Regions from separate parts of the Solibacillus cecembensis genome, predicted to be linked through region 3. Evidence: predicted binding sites of a transcription regulator. Region 3 holds the regulator's gene; each other region holds the start of a gene.
What was found. Region 3 encodes LexA, which represses DNA repair genes until DNA is damaged. Its sites were predicted from a motif close to CGAACATATGTTCG; they were not measured.
Positions count from the first base shown of each region.

Region 1 (5,076 bases), on a different contig from region 3:
GCGAGCGTCGTATTAAACGTCGTACAAATAAATAGGAGGGAATATTGATGTTACTAGGTTCTCACGTATCTATGAGCGGTAAGAAAATGTTACTTGGTGCAAGTGAAGAGGCACTTTCTTATGGAGCGAATACATTCATGATTTACACAGGTGCGCCGCAAAATACGCGTCGTAAGCCGATTGAAGAATTGAATATTGCAAAAGGTCTTATGCATATGCAAGAACATGGTATGAGCAATATTGTCGTCCACGCGCCGTACATTATTAATCTAGGGAATACGACAAAACCCGAAACATTTGAGCTTGGTGTCAATTTCTTGCAAGAAGAAATTAAACGTACTGCAGCGCTGGAAGCAAAACAAATTGTGTTGCATCCAGGTGCGCATGTCGGTGCAGGAGTAGACGCTGGGATTGCACGAATTGTGGAAGGGTTAAATGAAGTGCTTTCACAAGATTATCCAGTTCAAATTGCACTGGAAACAATGGCTGGCAAAGGTACAGAGATCGGTCGTAATTTTGAAGAGCTTGCGCGTATTTTTGATGGTGTCACGAATAATGAACGATTATCCGTTTGTTTCGATACATGTCATACACATGACGCAGGCTACGATGTCGTTAATGATTTTGATGGTGTATTAAATGAATTCGACAAAATAATTGGCTTAGATCGATTAAAAGTACTACACATTAATGATTCTAAAAACGTGCGTGGTGCTGGGAAAGACCGTCACGAAAACATTGGTTTTGGTGAGCTTGGTTTTGAAGCGATGCACTATATTGTGCATCACCCGCAGTTAATGCACGTACCGAAAATTTTAGAAACGCCATTTGTAGGAGCAGACGCGAAAAATAAGCAAGCGCCTTACAAAGTAGAAATCGCCATGTTGCGAGATGGCAAGTTCCAACCAGAGCTAATCGACGCAATGCGCGGGTAGTTTTGGTTAAACATTTTAAAATTCATTCCGTTTACAAAAGGGATATCAATTGAACAGCAAGAAAAAAACGCAGTGCCTATCAAATGGTGCTGCGTTTTTTCTTTTTGTGGAGAAACTTTAGAGTAGAAAATTTCTAATAAAGGGGGAATTCTCTTCTTAGAGGATAAAATTAACACTTGTAAAAACGAACAATTGTTCTTAAAATAAAAACGAGAACATATGTTTTATATGGAGGTGCTTTTATGATAAATTGTCCGTTGCCGAATCGTTCGATTATTTGTATTGATATGCAATGCTTTTATGCAAGTTGTATGGCGATGTTGGAAGGACTGGATGTCATGAAAGTACCAATCGCAGTGATTGGCAATTTTCAGCAGCCTGGAAGTATTGTACTAGCTGCATCTCCACCAATGAAAGAACGATTTCGTATTAAAACAGGAAATAGACGTTATGAAATACCCAATCATCCAGACATCCGTTTATTCGAACCGAAGATGGCATTTTTTTTGGATATGTCGATGGCAATAACAAAGCTCATTGCACAATTCGTTCCACGAGAGGCGATTCATGTGTATAGCGTTGATGAGAGTTTTATTGATTTGACGGGATGCGAGAAAATCTGGGGATCACCTGAAAAAACGGCAAAAGCGATTCAGCAAGCGGTTTTTCAGCAATTTCATATTCGTTCTGCCATTGGGCTAGGTCCGAACATGTTAATGGCCAAGTTGGCACTTGATTTGGAGGCTAAAAAGACAGGCTTTGTAAAATGGACGTATGAGGATATACCGAAAAAACTGTGGTCCGTTCGCCCGCTTTCTAAAATGTGGGGTATTGGTCATCGGATGGAAGTAAGTTTGAATAACATGGGAATTTTTACGGTCGGGGGTTTAGCGAATATGAACTTGGAGGCGCTGGAACAACGGTTTGGTGTGATGGGGAATCAGCTATACTATCATGCCCATGGGATTGATTATTCGACCTTTGGAGAGCCGATTGTCAGTGGGCAAATTAGTTTTGGAAAAGGACAAATGCTAATGCGTGATTACACGACACGCGCTGAAATTTGTGTGATTCTGCTTGAAATGTGTGAGGACGTGGCAAGGCGTACACGTACAGCGGGTTATGTAGGGCGCACAATCTCGCTTGGGCTGTCTTATAGTAAAGCTGCGATGACGAAAGGTTTTTACCGTTCGAAAACGATTGCGGAACCAACAAATGAAACGATGGCGATTTATAAGGTGTGTAAAGAATTACTCGATACACATTTTGCTGGGGAACCAGCGCGCCAGTTGTCCGTACGGATCTCCAATGTGGAGCAAGAACGGAGTATTCAGCTAGATTTATTTGATACAGGCAAAGAGCAGCGTTTGCTTTTAGGGCATACGGTGGACAGCATACGAGAGCGATTTGGCGCAACATCGATTTTACGTGCTGTCTCCTATACGAAATCAGGTACAGCAATTGCACGCAATCGGTTAGTTGGTGGGCATCTTGCGTAAAGGGGCGTAGAATGGAAATGAATAAAGACCGGGGTACGATGAAATGGACGGCAATGATGTTACCAGAGCATATTCAGCGTTTGCGTGATTGGGAAAAAGAATTAGCTTACACAGCACCGAAAGAAAAAACAGAATGGGAACTAGAAGATTTGCAACAAACCATTGTACAAGCGTATAAGCAAGGGCTAATGGTTACTTTTTCGATTTTTAAGCAGGGAATATGGTCTGTGGAGCTTGGGGTCATTACAACGTTAGAAATAGCTAAACAGCAATTGTTGGTAGAAACAGAAACGGTTGTAAAGAAGGTTGATTTTGCAATGATTCAATCCGCACAAGTAGTTGACGGCTATGATTAGTTTAGATGAACGACCAATCGTCCATGAATTTATTGTACTTGATCTGGCCATCCGTTCTCTTCAGCAGGATTATTCAAAGCTTGAAGGATTGAAAATGCATGCGTTTTATAGTCGTTGGACGGATTTGTTAATGAAGGGTCTAAATGAGGCGTATATCGTGCAAAAAAGGCAGCTAGCGAATAAGGGGATACGCATTGTTCGATGGGTTAAAATTGATGCGCATTTTAGTGATGTTACGATTGCAACGGCTGGTGAAGATATAGCCCTTCGCTATGCGAACCAAGTGTTAAAAATGGAAGTAGAACAATTGCTCATACAAAAGGCGACTTCAATATAATTTTCAACAAAAACAGGCAGTAATGATAAAAAAACAAACCTTTATTGTTACTGCCTAATCCTGGATATCTGTCCACCAGGTATGAATAAAATAGCCATTAAAACTCTTTAACCTCGATATGCCCATTCCTCATAATCGTAATTTTTCCTTTAATTAAATTTTCTCGAAGATTATGTGATTTTGAAGTTTTGTTCAGCATCCCTGGAGATGACGAATGACAGGAATTACAAAAAGAAATAATAAAAAAATCGTCTGGTAAAGATATGTTAAGACTTATCAAATAATCAATCCCATTTTGATCGAAACCAGCTGCATTAAATTGAAGCACATTGTCACCAACAAAGTTTTGCAAAAGCTGTAGCGTAAAAGTACCTTGAGCTGTCTGAACGCTCTTTATTGTACCGAATCCTGTGACATTTAAAATGGTTCCTACATTAGTAGATATACATTGAGGTGGATTAACTAATGTTGAGTTGAATGCTATGCCCAAAAATTCGGTTGAAACGAAACTGCCTTGAAGATTACAATTTGGACAAATATTTGCTATAAACTCAACGTCCGGAACTGTATAGCTCACTCTACCAGAACAATCGCATTTAGGTATTTCGCATACATCTATTGCTTTTATTGCTTTTGATACTGGAATAACACCACATGGTTTCAAACGATTTTTACAAAGGTTGCAGGAACAATTTTTTTTACATGAACACAAAAAAAAACCTTCTTTCCTATGTTTACTATTAATTTATTCGAAAAGGTATTTTTTGCTTGTATAAGCGTTGGCATGTAAAATCAAAATTCCTATGGTTGTATTGACCTTTTAAAAAAGGGAATATTCAATTTCAAGAAAAGCCAGTTTCAGGGTTATATGCTTTTCTGCTTGGGTAGAAGAGATAGGCTATTTTCAATTTATTGGTTTATAAATAGCAATCCCCACTAGGTTTCTAAAAGAACATAGTGGAGAATCTTAATGTATATTTTATAGATTTTTCAATCAAAATTACTATGACCGGCTTTGTAGCGCTTGCCTACGAATACCAAAAACGCAATCACTTACCCATGATACCAACCCGTTTTTGGATTAATCGATACGACCCGGTACCACTGACCAACGCCGTCAAATTGTACATAAAATTCGAGTGAGCCAACCCCATTAAATGCGCCCGCTTCAACTAGTTTGAATTTGTCGCCCTTTCCAACGAATTCCTTCTGAAGTTGGTTTAACGTGTTGTCTTTTATGCCAGGAGCCCAGCTGTATGGATTTTGGAATGATAAATTATGCGTCGCAACCCAACCTGTTAATCCCTCGTATTGTATTTTCGACCAACCGTACTTTTCATGGCTATACCAATCTTCTTGATCGTAGCCAAAAGGTACACCACCTACGACTTTTACGTTGGCGTCAGCTGGAATGACACCGATTGTGCTATAAATTTCACCAGGTGAAGATTTAATATCAATTGTGTCCAGTGCAATAGCGCTATCAAATTCGCCTGCGTTAACGATAATGGTTTTATCACCTGACGTTAAAATTGCTGTTTCTTCTTTTGCGTTCCACGTAGTTTTTACGCCAAATGATTCACTAATGAAGCGTAATGGTACTAATGTTGAACCGTTATACACTTGCGCAGGCACGTCAATTGTAACCGTTTTGTTGTTGATTTTCGCTGATTTTGAGCCGACCTTTAACCAAATAGCTGTTTGCCCTTTTTTGGCGGTAATTGTTTTATCTTTTTGATTCCATTGAACTGTCGCACCTAATTCTTCAAAGATAGCACGTAATGGTACGAGGGTACGATTGTTGACTACTTTACCGCCGTCTAATGTAACCGTCGTATTCGCGCTTGCTGTTTCCCCGCTAATGCCACTTAACATCACAATTGCTACTAATGCCATTAAAAACTTTTTCATTTTCTCCAACCTTTCCGATGAACTACATTACTATATTA
Region 1 is NZ_JBNNMF010000019.1:14,150-19,225, reverse strand. Features, by position in the region: gene ACQKIH_RS16120 (DEAD/DEAH box helicase) at 1-35, shown strand, start outside; gene ACQKIH_RS16115 (deoxyribonuclease IV) at 48-935, shown strand; gene ACQKIH_RS16110 (Y-family DNA polymerase) at 1,178-2,434, shown strand; gene ACQKIH_RS16105 (YolD-like family protein) at 2,452-2,790, shown strand; gene ACQKIH_RS16100 (YhjD family protein) at 2,783-3,127, shown strand; gene ACQKIH_RS16095 (hypothetical protein) at 3,225-3,791, opposite strand; gene ACQKIH_RS16090 (stalk domain-containing protein) at 4,181-5,038, opposite strand.
Region 1: a site for LexA is predicted at 1,121-1,134, ahead of ACQKIH_RS16110 (Y-family DNA polymerase). Genes of this name have one in related genera too.

Region 2 (5,076 bases), on a different contig from region 3:
ACCGTATAGATCCACTTTTTACAGATGTCACACATCCTATGGTATAAAAACCACATAATGGGTATATTATTTAGTATAGATTGGAATAATCAATATTATTCTTAAATTCAAAAATAATCCACTTCCCTTTGTAATGTTCTAGATATTTGCTTATCATATGTTGAAATAAAAAACGAAAAAAACACCCATTTGATAATAAAAATCAAATGGGTGTTTCGTTATTTTTCGATATAATTGCAAGTTGCCCTCATGCTTCCTACGTAAAATATAATGAATTATTTCGCGTATTCGACAGCACGTGTTTCACGGATTACCGTTACTTTAATATGCCCTGGATAATCCAGCTCTTCTTCAATTCGTTTTCGAATATCACGTGCTAAACGATGTGAAGCCAGATCATCAATTTTCTCTGGTTGTACAATAATACGTACTTCACGACCTGCTTGAATCGCAAATGATTTTTCAACACCTTCATAGCTTTCAGAAATTTCCTCCAGCTTTTCAAGACGACGAATGTAGTTTTCAAGTGTTTCACTTCGGGCACCTGGACGGGCCGCTGACAATGCATCGGCTGCCGCAACAAGCACTGCAATAACAGAAGTTGCTTCCGTATCTCCGTGGTGAGAGGCAATCGAGTTAATAACAACTGGATGCTCTTTATACTTCGTTGCTAGCTCCACACCAATTTCTACGTGACTACCTTCTACTTCATGGTCAATCGCTTTTCCGATGTCATGTAGTAATCCTGCTCGACGTGCTAATGTTACATCTTCACCTAGCTCAGCAGCAAGTAAGCCTGCTAAATGCGCAACCTCAACCGAGTGCTTTAAGACGTTTTGACCATAACTTGTACGGTATTTCATGCGCCCAAGAATTTTCATTAAATCTGGGTGTAAGTTGTGAATGCCTACTTCAAATGTAGTCTGCTCTCCCGTTTCACGGATTTGTTCATCCACTTCACGACGAGATTTTTCAACCATTTCTTCGATACGTGCTGGGTGAATACGACCATCTTGAACTAGTTTTTCAAGTGCTAGGCGCGCTGTTTCACGGCGAATTGGATCGAAGCCAGATAATATAACTGCTTCTGGTGTGTCATCAATAATTAAATCGATACCCGTAAGCGTTTCCAGTGTACGAATATTACGTCCTTCACGTCCGATGATACGACCTTTCATCTCATCGTTCGGTAAGTTTACAACCGACACTGTTGTTTCTGCAACGTGATCCGCTGCAAAACGTTGTAAAGCAAGCGATAAAATTTCACGCGCTTTTTTGTCAGAGTCTTCTTTCGCGCGCGTTTCAGATTCTTTTGTCATGACCGCGATATCTGTTGAAAGTTCTTTTTCAACTTCCTTCAGAATAATATCCTTCGCTTCTTCACGAGTAAGTGCTGCAATGCGCTCAAGCTCTGTTTTTTGGCTTGCAACCAGTTCTTCCACTTTGCTTTCCAACTGTTCAATATGCTGTTGTTTGCTTGTTAGCGCTTCATCTTTGCGCTCCAAGCTTGTCTCTCTTTTGTTCAGAGCATCATCTTTGCGGTCAAGATTTTCTTCTCTTTGCAATAAACGGTTCTCTTGTTTTTGAAGCTCGCCACGACGGTCACGGATGTCATTTTCTGCTTCAGTACGAAATTTGTGAGTTTCATCCTTTGCTTCAAGTAGTGCTTCTTTTTTCAGTGCATCTGCTTCACGTTTCGCATCTTCAACGATTTGCTCTGCAATATGCTTGGCACCAGTCACTTTTGATTCATTCACTTTTTTCATGTAGACATAGATAACAACACCACCGACAGCGAGTCCTAGCAAAACAAGGAGTATTGATTTAACCATAGCGTTCTCCTCCTAAGCCCATATGTCTGATGTTTAAGACGGCAAAATCGTCCTATAAAAGACATTTTGCCTATTCCATTTCAAAATTTAGAAATTATACATGTTAATTGTATAATTCCAATTTAGCAATGTCAAGATTAGCCGCATTGCATATGATTTTTATATCTTAGTTCCTGCGCAATATGGCTCATTCCAAATGTTGTAAAACAATTTTTGCGCTATGAAAAGCGTCCAATATGTAAAAATATCATTTCGACCGTTAGTCAAAATGATATTTTTCAAGTAAATTAAGTTATTTATTGATGAACAAAAAAATTCGAATTACTTATTCTTCATCTTTCAATAAGTCTAACTCTTCTTCTTCTTTCTCTTGGTTATCATGCGCACCAATTGTGTAGCCTAACTCACCAATTCCAAAGTTTTGACGGATTTTTTCAGCTACTTCATCGCGAATTGCTGGATTTTCCTTAAAGAATTGTTTCACGTTTTCACGACCTTGACCAATGCGGTCGTTGTTATAAGAATACCATGAGCCACTTTTTTGAATAATATCTAACTCTGCACCAATATCAACGATTTCGCCTTCTTTTGAAATCCCTTCTCCATACATAATATCAACTTCTGCTGTGCGGAATGGTGGTGCTACTTTATTTTTTACAACTTTAATTTTTGTTTTGTTTCCAACAATATCCGTACCTTGTTTAATTGCTTCGCCTCTACGAACTTCTAGACGGATCGACGAGTAGAACTTTAACGCACGTCCACCGGTAGTTGTTTCAGGATTTCCGAACATAACCCCAATTTTTTCACGAACTTGGTTAATAAAGATTGCTAACGTATTTGATTTATTAATAACACCCGATAACTTACGAAGTGCTTGAGACATTAAACGTGCTTGGAGACCCATATGTGAGTCACCCATTTCACCTTCAATTTCCGCTTTTGGTACTAATGCTGCTACTGAGTCAATAACGATAATATCAATAGCGCCTGAACGCACTAACGCCTCAGCAATTTCAAGAGCCTGCTCCCCTGTATCTGGCTGTGATAATAATAACTCATCAATATTAACGCCTAGCTTTTGTGCATAAACAGGATCTAATGCATGCTCTGCATCGATAAATGCTGCCGTACCACCATTTGCTTGAATTTCTGCAATTGCGTGAAGCGTTACTGTTGTTTTACCTGAAGATTCAGGTCCGTAAACTTCCACAATACGTCCACGTGGGTATCCACCTATACCTAGTGCTGTATCAAGCGCAATAGAGCCTGAAGAGGATGTTTCCATCTTGCGGTCTGTTGCTTCCCCTAACTTCATAACAGAACCTTTACCGAATTGCTTTTCAATTTGTTTTAACGCCATATCTAATGCTGTTTTACGATCGCTCAAATTATTTCCTCCTTAAGAAAAAAGCCTAATTTGTAATTTATATTCCTATTATACTCGGTAATGGCATCACATTGCAAGAAAAAGCGAACGTATTTTCGGTTTTCACTTCAAACTGACGAAATCAGCCTCTTTTTTCATTTAAAATGACAATTTGCTTGATTTATTTAACTTGATTCAGCAGAAGTCCCCTACTTCTATAAGTGGGGGATGAATGCCAAATATGCCATTCTATTCAGTGGTGGTTCAAACCCCGGCTGAATCAAGTTAAGCTCCAGCGGATGTCACAGATTTTTAAGAGGAGCTTTTCGAGCGAACTCGAAAAAAATCTGGACGCAATTACGCCGAGGCGTAATTGATATAATTTTCACTTTTTATAACCGCTTTTCACTAATTCGCGCATCAAAAAACTGTACGTAAATTTGACCGCGCGCAGTCGATTCGTATTGCGTGAGCTAGAAAGGTGTAATTGATAAGTGAGTGGTTGTTCATCCCCGATACAAATCGCTATCCATACTGTGCCAGCTGGTTGATTACCGTGACCAGTCGGACCAGCTGCACCTGTCAAACCTACACCAATATCCGTTTGAAATTTTTTCTTAACTTGCACCGCCATAGCTGCTGCGCATTCACTACTTACAACGCTATGTTGATCGAGTAAATCTTTTGAAATGCCTAACTGCTCTATTTTCGCTTGCTCTGTATAAGTAACAACACCACCAATCAGTGTCCCACCTACACCTGGAACTTCGGCAAGCTCTGATTGGAATAGACCTGCTGTTAAACTTTCAGCTGCTGCAATCGTCAAATTATTATCCAGTAATCGTTCTACTAATTTTGATGCCAGTGAGTCATCATCATTGCCGTAGTGATAGTCCCCTACAAGCGCTAGAACTTGCTGTTTTTTGTCGTTAATTAATTGCCAAGCAGTTAACTCATCGTCAGCCTTTGCTGTAATACGCAGCGTCACCTCGCCATCAGAGGCAAGTGGCGCCACTGTTGGATTCGATTGGTCGTCTAAAATCGCTTGTACTTGCACTTCTAATGCTGCTTCACCAATGCCATAAAAACGTAGGACATGTGAAATAATGACTGCACCATCATGCATTTTCGCTGCTAATTTAGGCTTCGCTTCGAACTGAAACATTGGCTCTAATTCTTTTGGCGGTCCAGGTAATAAAATATACGTATGATTATCGTTTTCTAACAGCATTCCAGGTGCCATCCCGTGACGATTTTCAAGCACATCACAGCCCTTTAGGACAAGTGCCTGCTTGCGATTATTTTCGGTCATTGGTTGCTGATGTTTTGCAAAAAACGCTTCAATCGAACGAATAGCTACTTCATCCATTATTAATTCGGTATTCAAATGCTTGGCAATCGTTTCTTTTGTTAAATCATCCTTCGTCGGACCTAGACCTCCAGAAAAAATAATTAAATCCGCACGACTTTCCGCAATTTTAATCGTTTCCACTAATCGATTGGCATTGTCTCCTACTACCGTATGATAAAAAACATTAATGCCTAATTCCGATAGTTGATTCGAAATAAATTTCGCATTCGTGTTGGCAATTTGACCAAGCAATAATTCTGAACCAACTGCAATGACTTCTGCATTCATTAAACTCCACCATCCTGTCCAATTTTCCATTCTTGTAACTGCATAATCCAAAAATCATCATTTCGGTTAAGACCAAAATGATGATTTTTTAACTATATCCTATCAATTGCAAAGTTATTGATTTTACTTTGACTCCAGCAATGCACGACGATTAATATAAAAATAATCCCAGCCTGACCATACTGTGAAAATTAATGCGATATACAACATAATATCATCAAATGGAATACCTACTA
Region 2 is NZ_JBNNMF010000001.1:33,443-38,518, forward strand. Features, by position in the region: gene rny (ribonuclease Y) at 276-1,832, opposite strand; gene recA (recombinase RecA) at 2,158-3,222, opposite strand; gene ACQKIH_RS00170 (competence/damage-inducible protein A) at 3,587-4,840, opposite strand; gene pgsA (CDP-diacylglycerol--glycerol-3-phosphate 3-phosphatidyltransferase) at 4,964-5,076, opposite strand, start outside.
Region 2: a site for LexA is predicted at 3,307-3,320, ahead of recA (recombinase RecA). Genes of this name have one in related genera too.

Region 3 (5,076 bases):
CCACCAGTGTTTTGTTTTGCTTGTTCGATTGCCGCATTTAGTGCTGCTACATCTGTACCATCTTGTACTTTTAAGTAGTTCCAGCTATATGACTCGAATCGTTTTTGGATGTTTTCAGAGAATGACTTTTCTAAATCACCATCTAGTGAAATATCATTTGAATCGTATAACACAATCAATTTATCTAATTGTAAGTGCCCTGCAAGTGAAATTGCCTCTGCAGCTACACCTTCCATTAAATCGCCATCGCCACAAAGTGCAAATGTATAATGGTCAACAATTTCATGGCCTGGTTTATTGTAAGTTGCTGCAAGATGACGTTCTGCCATTGCCATACCAACAGTCATCGCAATCCCTTGACCTAATGGACCTGTCGTCGCTTCAACACCTATTGTATGACCGTATTCAGGATGTCCTGGCGTTAATGAGCCCCATTGACGGAAGTTTTTAATCTCTTCCATTTCTAAGCCGTATCCACCTAAGTGTAAAAGGCTGTATAACAACATTGAACCATGACCTGCTGATAATACGAAACGGTCGCGGTTATACCATTTTGGATTTAAAGGATTATGGCGTAATTGCTTTGTCCATAAAGTGTAAGCCATTGGTGCAGCGCCCATTGGAAGTCCTGGGTGACCTGAGTTTGCCTTTTCAATTGCGTCGATTGATAGTGTACGGATAGCATTAATTGCTAACTGATCCATATGTTGTGTCATTATGTGACATCCTTTCTTTCTCGTGCGTTATTTATTCCTACTTAGTTTAGACAAAAACGGACAAGAAAACAATCCTTTATCCTAACGTTTTATAAAATATGTCATACTTTATGATAATTATGTCATATCAATTGAAATGATGTTAATTGATGAATTTATTTTGCTCTTTAATTTGCTTTAATTTTTCTGGTGTTACGTCATTTCCTTCTTCATCTACCACTTTCACATGCTCAATCGTATCACGCATTGTTGAGCGGAAAATATCCAAATATTCTTTTCTTAAAGCCGTGCGTTCTTTCGCCTGCTCCTCTGTTAGCTTGCCCTCTTTTGCCAACTTCGATAATTCGTTAATTCGAGCTAATTTTTGTTTTGATAACATTCTATTCTCACCTTTCAAATTTACATGTATACACAATAATACTACGGTATGAAAAAATGAGTTGAAGTGCAAGTAAATTATCTTAGTATTAGCTAACATTTTAAATTAGAATGTTGTAGAATGATGTTTTACAACAAATATTGAGTTATTCAACTTCGCAATAGATGGCTTATAGATAAACTTTACTTACTAGATGTTATTTACGTTTAACAGATAGTCTAACCTATTTTGAAAATGGCCCATTCATATCATCCTTCTATCTTTCTTGGTTATCATAATATGTTTTATTTGCATAGTTTTGATCCGAACCATTTAAATAGGCTAGTATGACTTTTGGGTTTTTCAATAATCCCCAATCTCCGTAAGTATCAAACCTTCTACATGAAGTTGTCATGCCATTTTTTATAGTCCCCCACTTTTTGCTACTTCTTTTCCCATAATCTTTTAACCGTTTGGCAAAATCGGCGTCTTCGGCCATAAGCATATTTTCATTAAAGCCATTGATTGCTATAAAGTCTTTTTTGTAGCACCAAAAAATCCCTACTGATATGGCTCCATACTTGAAAAGTAAAGGAACAATGAGCAATAACGCCGAAACGACAATACCTAGAGACATTCTTTCAAATTTCCCGTTTGCACCACCGCCTATGTAATTCCCGGAGGCTAATAATTGCTCTACATTAGTTAGTAGGTCCTCTGACATTTGGGTATCCGCATCTATCGTAATTATTATTTCACCATTTGCAATTGCAGCACCCGCATTTCGAATTTTAGACAAGTTTTTATCTTCATTTCTCAATGTAATACAATGATATGAGTTTGCAATTTCCTCGGTTTTATCCGTACATCGATTTAATACAACGATAATCTCAACTTGATTTGTATATCCTTTTGAAGCCGCAACGATTGAATCCAAACATTTCCCAATATACTTTTCTTCATTATGTGCAGGAATAATAATGGAAAACTTAATTTTTTTTGTCATACTTCATTCCTCCCTAACTGAATTATATGCAGCTAGTCGGATTCATAATTAATAAATGCTAGCAATTACTGTGCAACATTTACGCCATATTCATGCAAGAAATTCCAGTTAAAGTAATTCTCTTACTTTTAGCTAATGAAAAAAGACTCGAAGTGCAAGTGATTACTCTTCAAGTCTGTCAATATGTTCAATATAACGTCGATGGACAGTCGCCTTACTTACTTGATAACCAAGTCCTGTTAACGTATTTGATATTTCTAAAAAAGTGAGCCCTTTTTGACGTAAATTCACAATTTCTTCAATTGGTACTTCTTTACGTTCTCTACCTTCCTGATTGCCTCTGTTTTTCAAATTATTTTCTGGTTTATATCCATTTTCAACGGCACGGCGCATGCCACGTCGAATTTTAGCGTTATGCATACGGCGCTGGTATTCTTCCACGACTGCTAAAATTTCAAGCAGCATCGTATCCATTTCATTCAATGCTAATAGACCCGCATCGTTTAACGAATAAACCATCGCTTCCTGTTTTTGAATAAGGTGTAGTACCGCCATCCGCGCATTGCCACGTCCTAAACGTGTCTCGTCTTGCACAAATAGCGCTTTAATATCGAATGCCTTCATGTAGTCAAGCATGTCGAGTAAGCCATCTCGGTCAACCTCATAGCCACTCTGTTGATCGAGAAATACTTGCCATTCTGTATAGCCATGTGACCGTGCATATTGTGTCAATTCTTCTTGCTGTCGTGTTAACGACGTCTCTTGTGTTGATTTGTCGGTACTCACACGACAATAAATGACTGCTTTATTTTGATTCATTAGTTTCACTCGCTACTTTAATAGTATGTATTTCTGGTGATTCAGATAACCCTACGATATGTTTGGAGTTTTTTACGATAGGTACTAATAACAGCTGCCCACTTATAATTTTCCCATCACGCAATGCATTTTCCTTTTTTACCGTGACAATCCAATCATGCTCTGCCATTTTACCACGATATTGCCCAGCTAACGACCATAAAGTATCTCCTTGTTCGATGGTAATGTGTTCGTATGAAGTAATTTGTTCGTCTTTCGCTATAATAAATGCAAGAAACAGAAATGAAAATAAGAAGAACATTGTTGTAAAGCCATTTAACTTCATTTTACCCATAATAAATCGCCCCTTTAGAATGTACGTTCGGAATATATGTTCTTATAATAATAGGAACATACGTTTTTGTCAACCCCTTTTAGAACCTATGTTTGCATTCTTGTTCGCATACTGATATACTAAATTTAATAAAACTACTTATTAAAGAGGTGAGTGTGTTGACAAAAATTTCGAAGCGTCAAGAAGCCATTTTAGCTTTTATAAAAGATGAAGTTCGTACAAAAGGCTACCCACCTTCTGTCCGAGAAATCGGTGAAGCTGTTGGTTTAGCTTCAAGTTCAACTGTCCATGGACATCTAGCTCGTTTAGAAAGTAAAGGGCTCATTCGTCGAGATCCGACAAAACCACGTGCCATTGAAATTCTTGAGCAAGGAGACCCAACCATCCCAAAGCAAGGCGTTATCCATGTGCCACTAATTGGCAAAGTAACGGCCGGACTTCCTATTTCTGCCATTGAAGATATTCAGGAATACTTTCCACTACCCGATACATATGGTTCTTCGGAGGATGAATTGTTCATGCTCGAAATTATGGGTGAATCTATGATTGAGGCTGGTATTTTAAATGGCGATTACGTAATCGTTAAAAAATGCTCTGCTGCAAATAACGGGGAAATTGTCGTGGCTATGACAGAAGATGATGAAGCAACAGTAAAGCGCTTCTATAAGGAAAAATCGTATTTCCGTTTACAACCTGAAAATAGTTCGATGGATCCGATACTCGTAAACCAAGTAACGATTCTTGGGAAAGTTGTTGGATTATACCGCAACGTGCATTAAAAACAAGTATGCCGCAAACGTTTGAATCGTTTGCGGCTTTTTCTATTGTTTCTTTATCGATGCATCTATAAAGCTTTTAAATAGTTTCTCAGAAGGAGCATCATTTTCAAGACCTTCTGGATGCCACTGTACACCAATACAATATGGATGCGTTGGATGCTCAATCCCTTCAATGACTCCATCTTTTGCACGGGCATTGACAATAAATCCATCAGCTACTACATCGACAGCTTGATGATGGAAGGAATTCGTTAAAATCGAGGAGGCCCCGATAATTTGCTGTAGCTTCGATTGCTCAAGCTCCACTGTATGCGTGACTTCATGACGCATGGATACTTGTGTATGCTTCAATACATTTTCCACTTGCGTATCAATATCTTGATATAAGGTTCCACCAAATGCTACGTTCATCACTTGCTCACCACGACAAATGCCTAAAATCGGTATTTCCCGTTCAAATGCGCGCTTCATAATGAGTATATCGCTTTTATCGCGTTCATCAATGACAACACCGAGCTTATAATGGGGTTCCTGTCCAAAAATTAATGGATTCACATCATAGCCACCAATTGATACAACACCGTCCACAATATCTAATATTTGCTCAACATTTCCCTCGTTAATAACAGGCAAACAAATAGGCGTGCCTCCAGCTCTTTTAATCGCATGAATGTATGTATTATTAATCTCTTTCTTTCCTTCTACAGGATGCATCGTTAGCCCAATAACAGGTTTCATTATTTTCCTCCCCAAAATTTGATATTAGTAGCATACCATTAATAGTCAAATTTGTGTGAATGTTTAAAAATTAAAAAGCGATCCATACCACTGTAATATGGGCTCGCCGTAAAAATAGACAATGATTGCAGCAAGTGAAATAGAAGGGCCAAATGGAACAGGCGTCTTTCTTCCTTTATTACGAATTTTTAAGATGACAATTCCCACAAACATACCGATGACCGCTGCTAAAAATAGCGTCAACAACGTCTGAACCGTTCCGAGAACAAGTCCGATGACGAAAAACAATTTAATGTCTCCCCCACCCATGCCCCCTTTTGACACGA
Region 3 is NZ_JBNNMF010000003.1:263,923-268,998, reverse strand. Features, by position in the region: gene tkt (transketolase) at 1-716, opposite strand, end outside; gene ACQKIH_RS04580 (DUF896 domain-containing protein) at 859-1,095, opposite strand; gene ACQKIH_RS04575 (glycosyltransferase) at 1,352-2,080, opposite strand; gene ACQKIH_RS04570 (YneB family resolvase-like protein) at 2,243-2,899, opposite strand; gene yneA (cell division suppressor protein YneA) at 2,886-3,233, opposite strand; gene lexA (transcriptional repressor LexA) at 3,392-4,012, shown strand; gene ACQKIH_RS04555 (gamma-glutamyl-gamma-aminobutyrate hydrolase family protein) at 4,055-4,750, opposite strand; gene ACQKIH_RS04550 (prepilin peptidase) at 4,814-5,076, opposite strand, start outside.